2 regions of the Streptomyces sp. NBC_00207 genome follow, and region 2 is predicted to be linked to the other one. Evidence: predicted binding sites of a transcription regulator. Region 2 holds the regulator's gene; the other holds the start of a gene.
The links. The regulator HspR, encoded in region 2, represses chaperone genes until heat shock. The targets are predictions, from matches to a motif close to TTGAGNNNNNNNNNCTCAA.

Region 1 (9,698 bases), 1.1 Mb from region 2:
CTCGCCGCGGGTGATCGCCCTGCTGGACCCGCCCGGTCAGCCGCTGGACCCGTATCCGCGGGAGGCGGTCAAGCGGGAGGCCCTGGCCACCCGGTTCGAACTGTGCTCGACGACCGCCGTCCGCGGAGCCCGCATCGCGGTCTACGCCCACCGGGGCGCCTGCCGCTGACCCGGCCCGGCGGGTGCCGGCCCGCGTCCGCGCAGGGGGCGCCTGTTGTTGGCGTGCCTGCAGGCGGGCCGGTGTGCGGGCCGGTGCGCGGGCTGGTGTGCGGGCCGACCTGTCGGACGGGTGTCCCGGATGCCGCGGGTGCGCCGACCTGCGCTGGAACTGGTGCCGGCGGTCGGGCGGGTGCCCTGGCCCGGGTCCGCTCGCGGGGGCGCCCGGCGCCGGCGTCCCTGCAGGCGGGCCGGTGCGTGGGCTGGTGCGCGGGCCGACCTGCGGGGCGGATGCAACGGGTCTGCATGCGACCGGCGTGGCTGCCGCCGCCGCTGACCCGCCCGGCCGGCGCCCTGGGGCGCGGAGGAGGATGGGGCGACCCGCGTCGCACAGCCGGAGGTGCCGAATGCCCACGCCCCAGAACGCCGCGCCCCAGGAGCCCGTACCCGCAGCGGTGGGCGAACCGGCGCCGGGAGGACGGGCGGCCGGCGAACCGGCGGGACCGCTCGCCGGCGCGCCGCGCGGGTCGGAGACCGGGGCATGGGGCGGGGCGGAGGCCGGACGGCTGCCGAGGGCGGAGGCCGAATCGCCTTCCGGGCCGGAGGCCGGACGGATGCCCGGGTCGGGGGCCGGGTCCGAGGCCGGACCGCTGCCCGGGTCCGAGGCCGGACCGCTGCCCGGGGCGCTCGTCGGGGTGGAGTGGCTGGGCGGGCGGCTCGGGGCGGCCGGGCTGGTGGTTCTCGATGCCTCCGTCGGTGCCCACCGGGGTGCGGAGCGTCGGATTCCGGAGGCTCGCCCCTTCGACCTCGACGGAGCCCTGTCCGACCACGAGGCCCCCGCCCCGCACACCATGCCCGGGGCCCGGGCCTTCGCCGAGGCCATGCGCGCGCTCGGGGTCTGCGACTCGGACACCGTCGTCGTCTACGACGGCGCCGGGATCTACTCCAGCGCCCGCGCCTGGTGGATGCTGCGCGCCATGGGCTTCGACCGGGTCGCCGTCCTCGACGGGGGACTGCCCGCCTGGACCGCCGCCGGCCTGCCCGTCGAGGACACCGGCCCGGCCTACGACGGCCCGCGCGGCTCCTTCACCCCGCGGCCCCGCCCCGGGCTGCTGGTCGGCGCCGAGGCCGTCGCCGCGGCCCTGGCCGATCCGGCAGCGGCCGTCGTCGACGCCCGCACCCGCGGGCGCTTCGCCGGCACCGCCCCCGAGCCCCGCCCGGGCCTGCGCGGCGGGCACATGCCGGGCGCGGTCAACCTGCCGTTCGGCGAACTCCAGGACCCCGACGGCCTGATGCGCCCGGCCGGGGAGCTCCGCGCGGCCTTCGCGGAGGTCGTGGGCGGGCGCGAACGCCTCTACTTCAGCTGCGGCTCCGGGGTCACCGCCTGCGTGCTGGCCCTCGGCGCCGACCTCGCCGGATACGGACAGCTCGCCGTCTACGACGGCTCCTGGAGCGAGTGGGGCGTGCCCTCGCCGCTGCGCCCGGTCGTGACCGGCCCGTAGGCGCCCGGCCGGCGGGGGGTTAACCCCACCCGGGGTCCGGGTACCGGCCCCATCGGCCCGGCGGCGGCGGCGCGCGAGGATCGGTCCATGACTTCTCACGCCGCGTCACACCGCCTCGTCCGCACCGCGGTCGCCGTCCTCGGCGCCGGATTCCTGCTGGCCGGCTGCTCCTTCTCGGACGGACCGAAGAAGACGGCGACCGCCGACACCACGGTCACCGAGGCGGTCACGGCGGTCGAGGTGACGGACGCCCGGGCGGGCTCGATCGAGGTCACCCCGGGGACGGGTCCCGGCGTCACGGTCCGCCGCACCGTCCACTACCGCGGCGACCCGGCCCCCGCCCCCGGCCAGCAGGTCAGCGGGGGCGTGCTCACCTTCTCCAACGGCTGCTCCGGCAGCTGCTACATCGACTACCGCCTGGAGGTCCCCGCCTCCGCCAGGGTCAAGCTGGAGAGCAGCAGCGGCCGCATCACCGTCACGGGCGTGGCGGCCGCCGAGGTGGAGGCCGACTCCGGCGAGGTCCGCGCCGAGCGCATCACGGGCCCGCTGAAGATCCGTACCTCCTCGGGCGACATCATCGCGGCCGGCCTGTCCGGCCCGAACGCGGACGTCCACTCGGACTCGGGCGACGCCCGCATGGACTTCACCACGGCCCCGTCCTCGGTGCTCGCCGAGACCACCTCGGGCGACGTCACGCTGAAGGTCCCCACGGCCCCCTACCGGGTCGACGTCTCCACCACCTCCGGCGCCCGCGACATCACGCTGGGGGCGGACCCCTCGGCCCCCTCCCGGCTCTCCGCGAAGACCACCTCGGGCGACGTCCGGATCTCCGCCGTGTGACGGCCGCCACGAGAACGGCCTCCACGCGCTCCCACCGGCCCCCACCCCTGTTCGCCCCCGGCGAACGGGGGTTGGGGAACATCGGGGGGCGCACATGCATTGAGTCGGCATAGCTCAACTTCACTGCCGGAGGGAAGATCATGGCTTCGACGTCCGCCACACTCACCCTGCCCGTACTGCCGCTCGACGACGAGGTCGTGCTGCCCGGAATGGTCGTTCCGCTGGAGCTGTCCGACGCCGAGGTGCGCGGGGCCGTGGAGGCGGCACAGGCCGCGGCGGGCACCGGGAAGCCGCGGGTGCTGCTCGTGCCGCGGATCGACGGGAAGTACGCCGCGACGGGTGTGCTCGGGACGGTCGAACAGGTGGGGCGGCTCTCCGACGGGGACCCCGGGGCGCTCATCCGAGGCCGCGGCCGGGTCCGTATCGGCGCCGGCACCACCGGACCCGGGGCCGCCCTCTGGGTCGAGGGCGAGACCGTGGACGAGCACGTGCCGGACCCGCTGCCGGGATCCGTGGCCGAGCTCGTCAAGGAGTACAAGGCACTCGCCACCAGCTGGCTCAAGAAGCGCGGCGCCTGGCAGGTCGTGGACCGGGTCCAGCAGATCGAAGGGGTGTCCGCGCTGGCGGACAACTCCGGGTACTCACCGTTCCTGACGGTCGACCAGAAGGTCGAACTGCTGGAGACCGCCGACCCCATCGCCCGCCTCAAGCTCGCGATCAAGGCGCTCAGCGACCACCTCGCCGAGCAGGACGTGGCGGAGTCCATCGCCAAGGACGTGCAGGACGGCGTCGACAAGCAGCAGCGGGAGTTCCTGCTCCGGCGGCAGCTGGAGGCCGTACGCAAGGAACTGCGCGAGCTGAACGGGGAGAAGGACGGCGAGGAGTCCGACGACTACCGGGCCCGCGTCGAGGCCGCCGACCTCCCCGAGAAGGTGCGGGAGGCCGCGCTCAAGGAGGTCGAGAAGCTGGAGCGGGCCAGTGACCAGAGCCCGGAGGGGTCCTGGATCCGCACCTGGCTGGACACCGTGCTGGAACTGCCCTGGAACGAGCGCACCGAGGACCGGTACGACATCCAGGGGGCCCGGGCGGTGCTGGACGCCGAGCACGCCGGCCTGAGCGACGTGAAGGACCGCATCACCGAGTACCTCGCCGTCAGGAAGCGGCGCAGCGAACGCGGCATGGGCGTCATCGGCGGCCGCCGCGGCGGGGCCGTGCTCGCGCTCGTCGGGCCGCCCGGAGTCGGCAAGACCTCCCTCGGGGAGTCGGTCGCCCACGCCATGGGCCGCAAGTTCGTGCGCGTCGCCCTCGGCGGCGTCCGCGACGAGGCCGAGATCCGCGGCCACCGCCGGACCTACGTCGGCGCCCTGCCCGGCCGGATCGTCCGGGCCATCAAGGAGGCCGGGTCGATGAACCCGGTGGTGCTGCTCGACGAGATCGACAAGGTGGGCTCCGACTACCGCGGCGACCCGGCGGCCGCCCTGCTGGAGGTCCTGGACCCGGCGCAGAACCACACCTTCCGGGACCACTACCTGGAAGTGGAGCTCGACCTGAGCGACGTCGTCTTCCTGGCCACCGCCAACGTCCTCGAGGCCATCCCGGAGGCGCTGGCCGACCGGATGGAGCTCGTCCGCCTCGACGGCTACACCGAGGACGAGAAGGTCGTCATCGCCCGCGACCACCTGCTCCCGCGCCAGCTGGAGCGCGCCGGCCTCGGCTCCGACGAGGTGGTCCTGCAGGAGGACGCCCTGCGCAGGCTGGCCGGGGAGTACACCCGGGAGGCGGGCGTCCGCACCCTGGAGCGGTCCATCGCGCGCCTGCTGCGCAAGGTCGCCTCCCAGCACGAGCTGGGCCGGCGCGAGCTGCCCTTCAGCATCGGCGCCGACGACCTGCGCGCGCTGATCGGACGCCCGCACCACGTGCCCGAGTCCGCCCAGGACCCGGCCGAGCGGCGCACCGCGGTCCCCGGCGTGGCCACCGGCCTCGCGGTGACCGGCGCCGGCGGCGACGTGCTGTTCGTGGAGGCCTCGCTGGCCGACCCGGAGACGGGCGCCGCCGGCCTGACCCTCACCGGCCAGCTCGGCGACGTCATGAAGGAGTCGGCGCAGATCGCGCTGAGCTTCCTGCGCTCGCACGGAGCGGAACTGGAGCTCCCCGTCGCCGACCTGAAGGACCGCGGCGTGCACATCCACTTCCCCGCGGGCGCCGTGCCCAAGGACGGCCCGAGCGCCGGCATCACCATGACGACCGCGCTCGCCTCGCTGCTCTCCGGACGGCAGGTGCGCACCGACGTGGCCATGACCGGCGAGGTCTCGCTGACCGGGCGGGTCCTGCCGATCGGCGGGGTCAAGCAGAAGCTGCTGGCCGCGCACCGGGCCGGGCTGACCACGGTGATCATCCCGAAGCGGAACGAGGCCGACCTGGACGACGTCCCGGCGGAGGTGCTGGAGGGGCTGGAGGTGCACCCGGTGACGGATGTGCGCCAGGTGCTGGAGCTGGCCCTGGCACAGGCGGAGGCGGAGGTCGCCGCCGCGGCGTGACGGAGGGCCGCACGGCCCGCCGGGTGCCTCCCTCGCACTCCGCGCGCCCTCTGCGCGCCCGCCCCGCGCCCCCTCACACGGCCCGGCTCCCCGCTCCGGCGGGGTCCCGGGCCGGCGGCGCGCGCCCTGCGAAATACTGGCCCCTCACCCACCGAGGTGCCACACACCATCAAAGGAGCGGGACGTGCACGGGAGCGAAGACCAGGAGTTCCTTGCCCTGGAGCGGGAGCTGTCCGTCTTCCTCCGGCGGGCCCGCGCCTCCTCCGGCGAGATGGCCCGCGAACTCCACCCCGAGCTGGAGCCCGCCGCGTACGGGCTCCTCGTACGCCTGGAGGCGGCCGGCCGGCAGCGGGCCACCGACCTGGCCGCCTACTTCGGGGTCGGCAAGGCCACCATGAGCCGGCAGCTGCGGGCCCTGGAGGTCCTGGGCCTCGTGGCCCGCGAGCCGGACCCGGCCGACGGCCGGGCCTTCCTGGTCGGCCTCACCGAAGAGGGCCGCGAGCGGTTCCTGCGGGTGCGGGGCGCACGGCGCGAGCAGTACATGCGCAAGCTCGCCGACTGGGACCGCGGCGAGGTGGCGGAACTGGCCCGGCTGCTGAACCAGCTGAACGCGGGCGCCGAGTAGGGGCACCGGCCCGACCCGCGCCCGGGCTCTAGAGCTCGGCGTAGACCGCCGACGCGTCGTCGTGCCGCTTGTACCGGGCCGACGGCCGGGCCGGATCACACTCGATGGCGCGGACCCGGCCGATCAGGCCCTCCGCACCCTCCTTCCGCAGCACCGCCATGCACTCGGACCAGTCGCCCTCCCCGAACGTGTCCGTCCACCGGCTCGCCCCGTCCGTGAGCGCGGCCACCGCCCGCACCTGCCCGCGCGGGGTGCGCCCGGTCACCGCCCGGGCCGCCACCGACGGGTCCGCGGCCGCCGTGAAGAAGCCGCCCTCCGCGTTCCGCAGCGCGTCCGTCGCCGCCACCGAGCGCAGCACCTCGCGCGGCAACCGGTCCAGCCGGTCGTCGAGCACTGCCGTCACCTCGCCCCCGGGCGCCTGGAGGAGCAGTACGGAGTCCGAGAGCACGAGGTGCTCCACATGGGTCTCGTCCCAGCGGACCACGACGACCGTCGCCTGCGGCGTGCGGACGTGAGAAAGGTCACAGGTGTCGCGGTGGGCCTCGGCCGTGGCGCGGACGGACTCGGCCAGAATCCGGTCCAGCGTCATGTCCCGCCGCGATCCGGACAGTTCGGTCAATCGGCCGCCGAGGCGGGCCGCGAACCACGGAACTCCGTGCACGCAGCCGTCCTCGCCGCCCGGCGGGGTGACCCCGTCCAGGGCGACCAGGACCCCGCCGCCCGAAGCGGGGATCGCGGCCGACACCCAGTCCTCATTGGGGCGTTCTTCGCTGCCGGGGGCCGAGGCGAGGTCGATGCGCATGCCGCCATTCTGCCGGGCGGGGGCCGAGCCGCACCCTCAGGTCCGTACCAAAGCGGGAGGAGGCGAGCGGGCCCGTACGCGAACCGTCCCGGGCCCGGGCCGGGAGGGCCCGGGCGGGGCGCCGGCGGGCGGGCGGACGTGTGGGCGGGCATCCTGCCAAAGCCCGTATCGATCTTTCAACCACCTGTCCACGGAGGCGCCCTGTGACAGGGTGCCCGAGTTGGTTGCCAAGTCATGCGTGATGTTCACTCGTTCGAGTGGCCGGGTGGGCGATGTGCGGCTCTCTCCCCAACACGCTGCAAAGGTCTGAGGCGGTACGAGGGGGCAGGGGGCGTTTACTTGTTGACCGGCCGTTACCTCGGCCACACGAGTAGACGAGCACAAGCACACGTACAGGATTGCGAGCACCGGTGCAGAAGAAGCGGTCTCGGAAGAACGGCACCGCCGCAGACGGCCCGGCCCCCGCAGGACGCCGCGTCCGCGTGCGCCGCAGGCTGGTCGTCGGCGTCGCCGTCGCCGGCCTCACCGTCCTCGCGGCAGGCACACCCGCCGTCGTCACCGCCGCGAGGGAGCTGAACGACTCCCAGCGGCTGGTCACCCTCGCGGAGCAGACCGGGCAGATCCTCACCGTCGCGCACGTCCTCGCCGACGAGCGCGACGCCGTGGTCGAGTACGCCGCCAAGGGCCGGCCCGGCGCCGCCAGGGGCGCCCTCCAGGAACGCATCCTGCGCACCGACCGGCAGATCGCCGAGGCCGCGACCGAGGTCGACGAGCCCCTCGCCGTGGCCCTCGCCCGCGTCGCGACCGTCCGTACCGAGGCCATCGACGGCAAGGGCACCCCCCTCGCCGCCCACCAGGCCTACACCGGCGTCATCACGGAACTCCTCGCCCCGGGCGACCGGCTCGCCGAGCTGACGCCGCCGCGCGCCGAGGCCGCCCTCACCACCACCCGCCCGCTCGCGCCGCTGGGCCAGGCCGTGGAACAGGCCTCGGCCACCCGCGGCCTGCTGCTCGCCGGGCTGGCCGTCCCCCGCGGCGACCAGCTCCCGGGCTCGGCCGCGGCCGACGAGCTCACCACCGCCGCCCAGCGTTCGCGCGTACGGGAACTGGCCGCCCTGGACGACTTCGCGCGGGCCGCACGGCCCGACGTGCGCCAGACCCTCACCGCCACCGTCACCGGCCCCGAGGTCAAGACGGCCGACGACTTCCTCAAGCGGCTCACCGACCGGCCCACCCTGGCCCCGGCCGACCGCAAGACCGACGGGGCAGCCGTAGGCAGCGCGCTCACCGCCCGCATCGACCGGATGCGGACCGTCGAGTCCACCCTCGCCGGCCAGCGGGCCTCCGCCCTGGCCTCCCTGCGCGACGACGACGTGACCCGGCTCGAAACCCTGGTCGCCCTGCTCGGCCTGCTGTTCCTGATCGCCGTCGGCGTCTCGACCGCGGTCGCCCGCTCGCTGACCCGGCCGCTGTCGGTCCTGCGGCGCGGCGCGGCGCGGCTGGCGACGCCGGAGGGCTCGGTGGAACCGGTGCGGTTCACCGGCCGCAACGACGAGTTCGCCGAGGTCGTGCGCCACCTGAACGCGGTGCGCGACCAGACGGTCTCCCTGCACACCCGGATCGCCGGGCTCGACGCCGACCGCCGCCGGATCATCGGCCGCAACGAGGCGCTGACCGCCAGCCGGGACGTAGTGGAGGAGGAGCTGGCGAAGCTGCGGACGGGGCTGGAGGAGCACCGCCGCGTCATGTCGACGACCTCCGTCTCGCTTTCGCTGCGGACCCTCGGCCTGGTCGAGCGCCAGCTCGCGGTCATCGAGGAGCTGGAGTCCAAGGAGCAGGACCCGGACCGGCTCGCGACCCTGTTCAAGCTCGACCACCTGGCGACCGTGATGCGCCGCCACAACGAGAACCTGCTGGTCCTGGCCGGGCAGGAGCACGGCCACGGGCAGGTGCTGCCGGTGCCGCTGGTCGACGTGATGCGGGCCGCCGTCAGCGAGATCGAGCGTTACGACCGCGTCGACCTCGCGGCGCTGCCCTCGTACACCCAGGTCGCCGGGCACGCCGCCGACGACCTCTCGCACGTGCTGGCCGAGCTGCTGGAGAACGCGACCACGTTCTCGCCGCCGGACATCAAGGTGAAGGTGTCCGGCTGGACGCTGGACTCCGGTGACGTGGTGCTGTCCGTCGTGGACGAGGGCATCGGGGTCACCGGCGACCGGCTGGAATCGCTGAACTCCCGGCTGTCCACGCCCGAGGCGTACGACGAGGAGCCCGAGGCCGAACACGGCCTGGGCCTCGGCCTGTACGTGGCCGGCCGGCTCGCGGCCCGGCACGGGGTCACCGCGGAACTGCGCGCCGGGCGGCACGGCGGGACCGAGGCCCTGGTGGTCGTCCCGGCGGCGCTGCTGCCCGCCACCCCGCCGGTCTCCCCGGTCCACACCCTGGCCATGCCGGGCGCGCCCGCGCTGCACCTGCCGGGCGTGATCGCCGAGGCCAACGAGAACACCCTCCCGCCCCGCCGCCGCGGCACCCACGCCGCCCCGGACCCCACCGAACCGGCCGCCACCGATGCCGCGGAACCGACTTCCGCCGCCCCGGCCGCCGAGGCTGCCGCGGATGCCGCCGAACCGGCCGCCCCGGCTTCGGTCGATGTCGCCGAACCGGCTGCGCTGGCTGATACCGATCTCGCTGAACCGGCCGACCTGGCTTCCGCCGAACCGGTCCTCCCGGCTTCGGTCGATGTCGCGGGATCTGCCACCCCGGCTGCGGACCCGGCGGAGCCCACCGCTCCTGAGACCGACGCCGCCACGGAGCCCGAGCTCCCGGCCGACGACGCCGCCTCGCCCGCGGAGCCCGCGGCACCGGCTGCGGCAGAGGCCGCGTTCCCCGCTTCCGAAGAGCCCGCCGTCGCGGCTCCGGCCGACTCGGAGGCGGAGTCCGCCTTCCGCGTGCCCGCCACCGCGGTGGCCCCGGTGACCCTGGCCGAGGCCCTCGCCGGCCCCGCCATCCCGGCCGAGGCCGCGGAGTCGACCGCCGACGCGCAGGCCCCGCTGCCGGCTGCCGCCGAAGCCGGACTGCCCCCGGCAGACCAGATCTTCACCGTCGCACCCCCCGCAGGGGACGTCCCCGCGGACCAGATCTTCACGGCCGAGCCCCCGGCAGGGGACCTGGCGGAGCAGGCCTTCACGGCCGAACCCCCCGCAGGGGACCTGGCGGACCAGGTTTTCACGGCCGAG
Region 2 (9,698 bases):
TCGCCGCCCAGCTGCGGGTACTCGTTCGCGATGGTGTTGAAGCAGTGCGGGCAGGTCGAGACGATCCGCTTCGCCGACTTCGGCTTCTTCGTCGACGGGTCCTCGTCGTCCTCGCCGAAGGCCATGTTCAGCATGGCCACGTTCTCCTGGCCCAGCTGCTGGAACAGCGGCTCGTTGCCCAGGCGGCGCGGCGAGTCACCGGTGCACTTCTCGTCGCCGCCCATGATCGCGAACTTGACGCCCGCGATGTTCAGCAGCTCGGCGAAGGCCTTCGTGGTCTTCTTGGCCCGGTCCTCCAGCGCGCCGGCGCAGCCGACCCAGTAGAGGTAGTCGAACTCGGAGAGGTCCTCCGCGTCCTTGCCGATGATCGGGACCTCGAAGTCCACCTCCTTGGTCCACTCGACGCGCTGCTTCTTCGCCAGGCCCCAGGGGTTGCCCTTCTTCTCCAGGTTCTTGAGCATCGTGCCCGCCTCCGACGGGAACGCGCTCTCGATCATCACCTGGTAGCGGCGCATGTCGACGATGTGGTCGATGTGCTCGATGTCGACCGGGCACTGCTCCACGCACGCACCGCAGGTCGTGCAGGACCACAGCACGTCCGGGTCGATGACGCCGTTCTCCTCGACGGTGCCGATCAGCGGGCGCTCGGCCTCCGCGATGGCCGCGGCCGGGACGTCCTTCAGCTGCTCCGCCGTGGCCTTCTCGTTGCCCTCCATGTCCTTGCCGCCGCCTGCGAGCAGGTACGGGGCCTTGGCGTGCGCGTGGTCGCGCAGCGACATGATGAGGAGCTTCGGGGACAGCGGCTTGCCCGTGTTCCAGGCCGGGCACTGCGACTGGCAGCGACCGCACTCCGTACACGTGGAGAAGTCGAGGATGCCCTTCCAGGAGAACTGCTCGACCTGGGAGACGCCGAAGACGTCGTCCTCGCCCGGGTCCTCGAAGTCGATGACCTTGCCACCGCTGGTCATCGGCTGGAGCGCGCCGAGCGCGGTCGCGCCGTCCGCGTTCCGCTTGAACCAGATGTTCGGGAAGCCGAGGAAGCGGTGCCAGGCGACACCCATGTTGGTGTTGAGCGAGACGACGATCATCCAGATCAGCGAGGTGCCGATCTTGATCATCGCGGTGAAGTAGATGGCGTTCTGCAGCGCGCTCGCCGAAAGCCCGTCGAAGGCCAGGACCAGCGGGTACGAGATGAAGTACGCCGGCTCGTACGAGTCCACGTGGTGGATCGCGCCCTCGAGGCCGCGCAGGCACAGGATCGCGAGGCCGATGGTCAGGATGATGTACTCGACGAAGTACGCCTGCCAGGCCTTCGAGCCGGTGAAGCGCGACTTGCGGCCGGCCCGCGAGGGCAGGCTGAGCAGTCGGATCGCGATCAGGACGAGGATGCCGAGCACCGTCATCAGGCCGATGAACTCGATGTAGAGCTCGAACGGCAGGAAGCCGCCGATGATCGGCAGCGTCCAGTCGGCCTGGAACAGCTGGCCGTACGCCTGCGCGAGGGTGGGCGGCAGCGTCAGGAAGCCGATCGCGACGAACCAGTGCGCGAAGCCGACGATGCCCCAGCGGTTCATCCGGCTGTGGCCGAGGAACTCCCGCACGAGGGTGAGGGTTCGGGCCTTCGGGTCGTCCGTGCGGCTGCCGGCCGGCACGGCCTGGCCGAGCTTCACGAAACGGTAGATCTGCGCCACGGCTCGGGCGAGCAGCGCGACGCCGACCACGGTCAGGACCAGCGACACGATGATCGCGGCGAGTTGCATGGGAGGGCTCCTCGGGCGGCACTTACTAAGCGGTAACTTATGAAGTCAAGGCTTGAGGTTACCCATTCCCGACGCCGCAATGTAGCCGAGCGTGCGGTGATCTGTGTCGCTCAGGCGAGCCTTTGCCGGTAGGCCGCCCGCGGGGTCTGAGCCAGGATCGCCAGGTCCATCCCGAGCCAGTGGTTCTCCACATAATGCCGGTCGAGCAGGGCCATCTCTTCCCAGGGTAGGTCGGAGCGCGCGCTCACCTGCCACAATCCGGTCATTCCGGGCCGTACGAGGAGCCGGTCGGGGCGGTCCGTACGGGCTTCCGGGCGCGGCCCGACCAGCGACATCTCACCGCGGAGCACGTTGAGCAGCTGGGGGAGCCCGTCGAGGGCGCAGCGGTCCAGGGCCGCGCCCAGCCGGCCCGTGCCGGCGGTGCGGAGCCGCCACGTGCGGAACGGCCTCCCGGCCAGGCCGGCGGCGGGCTCCCGTACGAAGGGGCGGCCGCCCTGGGTCGCGTACAGCAGTGCGGTGACGGCGGCGAGCGGCAGGCCGAGCGCCGCGAGCAGGATCACCGCCCCGAGCAGGTCCACCACCCGCTTGGCCGGTGGCCGGGCCGGCCGGAGCCCTGGCAGGGCGGGGAGGGGCAGGAGCAGGGGCATGCCAGCACGCTGCCGCATGCCTACGGCGGTCTTGCGGTGGCGCGCGGCCGTGGTGACCCGTTCGGCCCCGGCTCACCGTCAGGGCTCCGCCCCGAACCCCGCTCCTCAAACGCCGGAGGGGCTGGATGTGGTTGCGCGTAAGTGTGACCTAAAGGTTGAGTCGACTCGACTCAGCTCTGTTGACGCAAGCGCGGCGATACGGCATGGTTGAGTCTGTTCCACTCAAGTCAGCTGGAGGAATTGAAATGGCACGTGCGGTCGGCATCGACCTGGGCACCACTAACTCCGTCGTCAGCGTTCTGGAAGGCGGCGAGCCCACCGTCATCACCAACGCCGAGGGCGCCAGGACCACGCCGTCCGTCGTCGCCTTCGCCAAGAACGGTGAGGTCCTCGTCGGCGAGGTGGCCAAGCGCCAGGCGGTCACGAACGTGGACCGGACCATCCGCTCCGTCAAGCGCCACATGGGCACTGACTGGAAGATCAACCTGGATGGCAAGGACTTCAACCCGCAGCAGATGAGCGCCTTCATCCTGCAGAAGCTGAAGCGCGACGCCGAGGCGTACCTGGGCGAGAAGGTCACGGACGCGGTCATCACCGTCCCGGCCTACTTCAACGACTCCGAGCGTCAGGCGACGAAGGAGGCCGGTGAGATCGCGGGCCTGAACGTCCTGCGCATCGTCAACGAGCCGACCGCCGCCGCCCTGGCCTACGGTCTCGACAAGGACGACCAGACCATTCTCGTCTTCGACCTCGGTGGCGGCACCTTCGACGTGTCGCTCCTGGAGATCGGCGACGGCGTCGTCGAGGTCAAGGCCACCAACGGTGACAACCACCTCGGTGGCGACGACTGGGACCAGCGCGTCGTCGACTACCTCGTGAAGCAGTTCGCCAACGGCCACGGCGTCGACCTGTCCAAGGACAAGATGGCGCTCCAGCGTCTGCGCGAGGCCGCCGAGAAGGCGAAGATCGAGCTGTCCTCCTCCACGGAGACCACGATCAACCTGCCCTACATCACGGCTTCCGCCGAGGGCCCGCTGCACCTGGACGAGAAGCTCACGCGCGCCCAGTTCCAGCAGCTGACCGCGGACCTGCTCGACCGCTGCAAGACCCCGTTCCACAACGTCATCAAGGACGCCGGCATCGCGCTGTCCGAGATCGACCACGTGGTCCTGGTCGGCGGCTCCACCCGCATGCCGGCCGTCGCCGAGCTCGTCAAGGAGCTCACCGGCGGTCAGGACGCCAACAAGGGCGTCAACCCGGACGAGGTCGTCGCCATCGGCGCCACCCTCCAGGCCGGTGTGCTCAAGGGTGAGGTCAAGGACGTCCTGCTCCTCGACGTGACCCCGCTGTCCCTCGGTATCGAGACCAAGGGCGGCATCATGACCAAGCTCATCGAGCGCAACACCACGATCCCGACCAAGCGGTCCGAGATCTTCACGACGGCCGAGGACAACCAGCCGTCCGTGCAGATCCAGGTCTACCAGGGCGAGCGCGAGATCGCGGCGTACAACAAGAAGCTCGGCATGTTCGAGCTGACCGGCCTGCCCCCGGCCCCGCGCGGCGTCCCGCAGATCGAGGTCTCCTTCGACATCGACGCGAACGGCATCATGCACGTGACCGCGAAGGACCTCGGCACGGGCAAGGAGCAGAAGATGACCGTCACCGGCGGCTCTTCGCTCGGCAAGGACGAGGTCGACCGCATGCGCCAGGAGGCGGAGCAGTACGCGGACGAGGACCTCCGCCGCAAGGAGGCGGCCGAGTCCCGCAACCAGGGCGAGCAGCTCGTCTACCAGACGGAGAAGTTCGTCAAGGACAACGAGGACAAGGTCCCGGCCGACGTCAAGACCGAGGTCGAGGCCGCCGTCTCCGAGCTGAAGGAGACCCTCAAGGGCGACGACACGGCCGAGATCCGCACCGCGACCGAGAAGCTCGCCGCGGTCAGCCAGAAGCTCGGCCAGGCCATCTACGCCGACGCCCAGGCCGCTCAGGGCGCCGCGGGCGCCGAGGGTGCCCAGCAGGCCAAGGCCGACGACGACGTCGTCGACGCCGAGATCGTCGACGACGAGAAGCCGAAGGGTGGCGCTGCCTGATGTCGGAGGAGACCCCGGGCTTTGACGAGAAGCCCGAAGTCCCCGTCGACGGCACGCCCGACGAGCCGAAGGCCGCCGACTCCGCCAAGGAGGAGGCGGCGGCCCCGGCCGGGGACGCAGCACAGGATGTAGCGCTGCTGGCGCAGCTGGACCAGGCCCGTACGGCGCTCTCCGAGCGCACCGCGGACCTCCAGCGGCTGCAGGCGGAGTACCAGAACTACCGCCGCCGGGTGGAGCGGGACCGGATCACCGTCAAGGAGATCGCGGTCGCGTCCCTCCTGACGGAGCTCCTCCCGACCCTGGACGACATCGGCCGGGCGCGGGAGCATGGCGAGCTGGTCGGCGGCTTCAAGTCGGTGGCCGAATCGCTGGAGACGGTGGCCGCCAAGATGGGGCTGCAGCAGTTCGGCAAGGAGGGCGAGCCCTTCGACCCGACGATCCACGAGGCCCTGATGCACTCGTACGCGCCGGATGTCACCGAAGACACCTGCGTGGCGATCCTGCAGCCGGGGTACCGGATCGGCGAGCGTACGATCCGTCCCGCACGGGTCGCGGTGGCCGAGCCCCAGCCGGGCGCGACCCCCAAGTCCTCCGGTTCCGACGCAGCGGTCGCGGAGGGCGAAGCGCCGGAGGGCTTGGACGCGGATGCCCCCGACGAGGGCTGATGCACCACATGTAGCGGTACGAGAGGAGGGACACCGGGGATGAGCACGAAGGACTTCGTCGAGAAGGACTACTACAAGGTCCTCGGTGTCCCGAAGGACGCCACCGAGGCCGAGGTCAAGAAGGCGTACCGGAAGCTCGCGCGCGAGTTCCACCCGGACGCCAACAAGGGCGACGCCTCCGCCGAAGAGCGCTTCAAGGAGATCTCCGAGGCGAACGACATCCTCGGGGACCCGAAGAAGCGCAAGGAGTACGACGAGGCGCGCGCCCTGTTCGGCAACGGTGGCTTCCGCCCCGGGCCGGGCGGCGGCGGCTCGTTCAACTTCGACCTGGGCGACCTCTTCGGCGGCACCCAGCAGGGCGGCGGCCAGGCCGGCGGCTTCGGCGGCGGCCTGGGCGACGTCTTCGGCGGCCTCTTCAACCGCGGCGCCGGCCCGGGTGCGGGCACCCGTACCCAGCCGCGCCGCGGCCAGGACATCGAGTCGGAGGTCACCCTCTCCTTCACGGAGGCGGTGGACGGGGCCACGGTCCCGCTCCGGATGTCCTCCCAGGCACCCTGCAAGGCCTGTTCGGGCACCGGCGACAAGAACGGCACGCCCCGCGTGTGCCCGACCTGCGTCGGCACCGGCCAGGTCTCGCGGGGCAGCGGCGGCGGCTTCTCGCTGACCGACCCCTGCGCGGACTGCAAGGGCCGCGGCCTGATCGCGGAGACCCCCTGCGACGTCTGCAAGGGCAGCGGCCGGGCCCGTTCCTCGCGCACCATGCAGGTCCGGATCCCGGCGGGCGTCTCCAACGGCCAGCGGATCCGGCTGCGCGGCAAGGGCGCGCCGGGCGAGCGCGGCGGTCCCGCCGGTGACCTCTACGTGCTCGTGCACGTCGACTCGCACCCGGTGTTCGGCCGTAAGGACGACAATCTGACGGTGACCGTGCCGGTGACGTTCGCGGAGGCGGCGCTGGGTGCCGACGTCAAGGTCCCGACCTTGAACGGCCCCTCGGTGACGCTGAAGCTGCCGCCGGGCACCCCCAACGGACGGACCATGCGGGCCCGCGGCAAGGGGGCGGTCCGCAAGGACGGCACCCGCGGCGACCTGCTGGTGACGGTGGAGGTCACGGTCCCGACCGAGCTGTCGGACAAGGCCCGTGAGGCACTGGAGATGTACCGCGAGGCGACGGAGTCCGAGGACCCGCGCTCCGCGCTGTTCGAGTCCGCGAAGGGAGCATGAGCATGGACGGCCGCCGACGACAGTCCTCCCGCTTGGGCGGGGGCTACCAACTCACCGACGAGACCCCGGTCTACGTGATCTCGGTGGCCGCCCAGCTCTCGGGTCTGCATCCGCAGACCCTGCGCCAGTACGACCGTCTCGGCCTGGTCTCCCCGGACCGTACGGCCGGCCGCGGCCGGCGCTACTCGGCCCGCGACATCGAACTGCTCCGCACGGTGCAGGCGCTGTCCCAGGACGAGGGCATCAACCTGGCGGGCATCAAGCGGATCATCGAACTGGAGAACCAGGTCGCCGCGCTCCAGCAGCGCGTGGCCGAGCTCTCCGCGGCGGTGGACGGCGCGGCCGCCACGCTGCAGGCCCGCGAGGCCCAGGTGCACGCCTCGTACCGGCGCGACCTGGTCAAGTACCAGCCCCCGCAGCCGGGCAGTGCCCTGGTCGTCTGGCGGCCCAGCCCCAAGCGGCCGATGGACTGACCACGGTCCCACTTGCTCATGTTCAGGCTCCGCCCCTCCAGGGCGGGGCCTGACGGCTTTCTAGAGGCCTTCCCGGTCCTCGTGGGGGTCCTGGTCCAGGTCCTCGTCGCAGTCCCCGTCCGGGGCGGAGGGACGGCCCAGGATGCCCGACTGGGCGATGAGGTAGCCGAGCTGGGCGCGGCTGCCGCTGCCGAGGGTCGTGGCGAGCTTGGCGATGTGGGCCCGGCAGGTGCGGACGTTCATGCCGAGGCGGCGGGCGATGGCCTCGTCGACGTGGCCCTCGATGAGGAGCTGCGCGATGGTCCGCTGCACGCCGGAGATCCCGCCGGGGGTCCTGCGGTAGGTCACTTCCTCCTGGAGGGGCACGGCGCGGTGCCACAGCTGCTCGAACACCTTGATGAGGTAGTCGACGAGGCCGGGGTGGCGCAGTTCCAGTGCGACCCGGCGGTCGTCGCTCACCGGTATGAAGGCGACCGTGCGGTCGAAGATGATGAGGCGCTCTATCAGCTCTTCGAGGGTGCGGATCTCCACCTTCCCGGTGGAGATGCGGTCCACGTAGGCGAGCGTGCCCTGGCTGTGCCGCGCGGTGTGCTGGTAGAGGGTCCGTATGCTGACCCCGCGGTCGATCAGCGGCTGGTCGCGCTCCAGTGCCTGGGTGAGGGCCTCGGAGGGCCGGGCCCCGCCCGGCTGTACCGTCAGCACCTCGGTGTGGCATTCGGCCGTCGCGAGGTTGAGGGCGGCGTTGATCCGCTCGAAGCCCTCCAGCACGGTGATGGCGTGGGTGTTGGCCGGGCTCTGCGCGCTGATGGCCAGGAAAGGCTCGAAAGTGTCGGTGAGATCTACAGCGCTGCGCCGGCGGTCTTGGATCTCGCGTTCAATCGGATGGAGCCGTTGAGCCAAAGCGACGGACGGGGGAACCGGGCGCAGTTGGTTCGCGTCATCCGGGTCGGGCTGCAGAAGAGCGAATTCAAGCAGGCAGGGGGCGTTCTGGATCTCGCCCCGGGCTATCCGGCCGGTGCTCAGTGCAGTCGCGTAGAGCCGCGTTCCCTCGGTGCACATGGACGTGACGGGGTGGGGATGTGTCGCCATTGTCTCGTTTCGCGTCAAATCTCCACCCCCCAGGGTCCTGAACATGCAAGAACATGATGCATCGTCCCTGTGGCATTGACGTGCCTGAATGAGCCATCGTCTGACACGCGGGGGAGAGGATTCCATCAAGTGAGGACGAAGCCGACCATGTTCAAGAGAATGCTTCGCTCGGTGCTTGCCATAGGTTTCTCCGCCGTTGCGGTTTTTGGGGCAGTCAGCGCCGTCGAAAGTGACGCGGGGAGCGCTAGGGGCGGTCAGGGCACCAGCCTGACGAGCACGGAGTTCGACACCGGCTGGACCACGGCTCCCGTGGGTAAGTACGCCGACACCGGCTGGACCAGCGGCCGGCTTGGCGGAGAGGGTGGCGATACCGGCTGGACCGAGGTTCCTGTGACGGTGTCCGCGTGACCCCCGACGATCGCGGTTTCCGCCGCGAGATGGCATCCGCCTACCGCTCGGGGTGGCAGTTCATCGATCTCGCCACGGCCATCCCCCACGCTGGCGATTCGTTGATGGTCACCCTGTTCGGCCAACCGATCGTCGTCGTGCGCGAGGAGGACGAGGACGTACGTGCCTACCGGTGCCTGCGCCGCCCGCGCGGCGCGCCGCAGCCCGTCCGCTGCGAGGTGCGCTACGGAATGGTCTTCGTCAATCTCGATCAGCGCGACCACCAGCTCTTCGAACCCGATATCACCACCGCCACCCCCCGCAGTGCCTGAAGCGATTCCCCCGTCGTTGCAGATCGCTCAGGCGCTACCCCCACACAACGGCGCCATCGTGGACCTGACCACGATGGCGCCGTTGTGATGCCCGCGTCCAGTGCCTGAACCGGACAAGATGAAGAATCAACGGCTCACGCGCGACCCATCGCCCGGTCCAGGGTGATCTCGATGACCACGCGGTCGGGATTGGGCGACGGCGTCCGGCCGTACCGCTGCGCGTAGCGCGCCACGGCGTCGGCGACCGACGCCTCGTCGGTACGGATCACCGCGCGCCCTTCGAGGGTGGCCCAGCGGCGCCCTTCCATCTGGCAGACCGCGACCCGGGCCCCGCCCGCCGGCGCCGCCTGCGCCGCGAGGACGTTGCGCACCTTCTTGCTGTGCTTGTTGCTGATCACCCGTGCCAGCCCGGCCTCCGGGTCGTACGTCACGCCCACCGGCACCACGTGGGGCGTGCCGTCGGGGCGCGGGGTGGTCAGCGTGCAGACGTGCCGCTCCCGCCAGAAGGCGAGGTACTCGGGCGTCGGGTTGAGTACGTCATGGGACATGGGCCGAAGGGTACGGGCCGATGGTGTCCTCACTTGCCTTGAGTGGAATAGACTCAACTTTGCATAGGTTGACTCTGTCAGATTCGTCGGATTTACCCCTCGGGGAGAGGAGAAGACGCAGTGGACGCCGAGCTGACCAACAAGAGCCGGGACGCGCTGAACGCGGCGACCAGCAGGGCCGTCAAGGACGGCCACGCCGACCTGACCCCCGCGCACCTGCTGCTGGCCCTCCTCGCCGGCGAGGACAACGAGAACGTCACCGACCTGCTCGCCGCCGCCGATGCCGACCAGGCCGAGGTGCGGGCCGGTGCGGAGCGGCTGCTGGCCGCCCTGCCCAGCGTCACCGGCTCCACGGTCGCGCCCCCGCAGCCCACCCGCGATCTGCTCGCCGTACTCGCCGAGGCCGACGCCCAGGCGGGCCGGCTCGGCGACGAGTACCTCTCCACCGAACACCTGCTCATCGCCATCGCCGCCAAGGGCGGCGCG

Region 1: the regulator HspR is predicted to act here: its motif matches at 2,598-2,616, upstream of lon (endopeptidase La).

What each region holds. Positions count from the first base shown of each region.
Region 1 is NZ_CP130715.1:6,180,643-6,190,340, forward strand. Features, by position in the region: gene OG472_RS29370 (hypothetical protein) at 1-169, shown strand, start outside; gene OG472_RS29375 (sulfurtransferase) at 771-1,658, shown strand; gene OG472_RS29380 (DUF4097 family beta strand repeat-containing protein) at 1,746-2,498, shown strand; gene lon (endopeptidase La) at 2,639-5,035, shown strand; gene OG472_RS29390 (MarR family winged helix-turn-helix transcriptional regulator) at 5,220-5,660, shown strand; gene OG472_RS29395 (protein phosphatase 2C domain-containing protein) at 5,689-6,462, opposite strand; gene OG472_RS29400 (nitrate- and nitrite sensing domain-containing protein) at 6,873-9,698, shown strand, end outside.
Region 2 is NZ_CP130715.1:5,104,471-5,114,168, forward strand. Features, by position in the region: gene OG472_RS24170 ((Fe-S)-binding protein) at 1-1,760, opposite strand, end outside; gene OG472_RS24175 (sugar transferase) at 1,871-2,407, opposite strand; gene dnaK (molecular chaperone DnaK) at 2,653-4,497, shown strand; gene grpE (nucleotide exchange factor GrpE) at 4,497-5,162, shown strand; gene dnaJ (molecular chaperone DnaJ) at 5,202-6,383, shown strand; gene OG472_RS24195 (heat shock protein transcriptional repressor HspR) at 6,386-6,856, shown strand; gene OG472_RS24200 (helix-turn-helix transcriptional regulator) at 6,917-7,990, opposite strand; gene OG472_RS24205 (hypothetical protein) at 8,093-8,353, shown strand; gene OG472_RS24210 ((2Fe-2S)-binding protein) at 8,383-8,664, shown strand; gene OG472_RS24215 (pyridoxamine 5'-phosphate oxidase family protein) at 8,799-9,212, opposite strand; gene clpB (ATP-dependent chaperone ClpB) at 9,333-9,698, shown strand, end outside.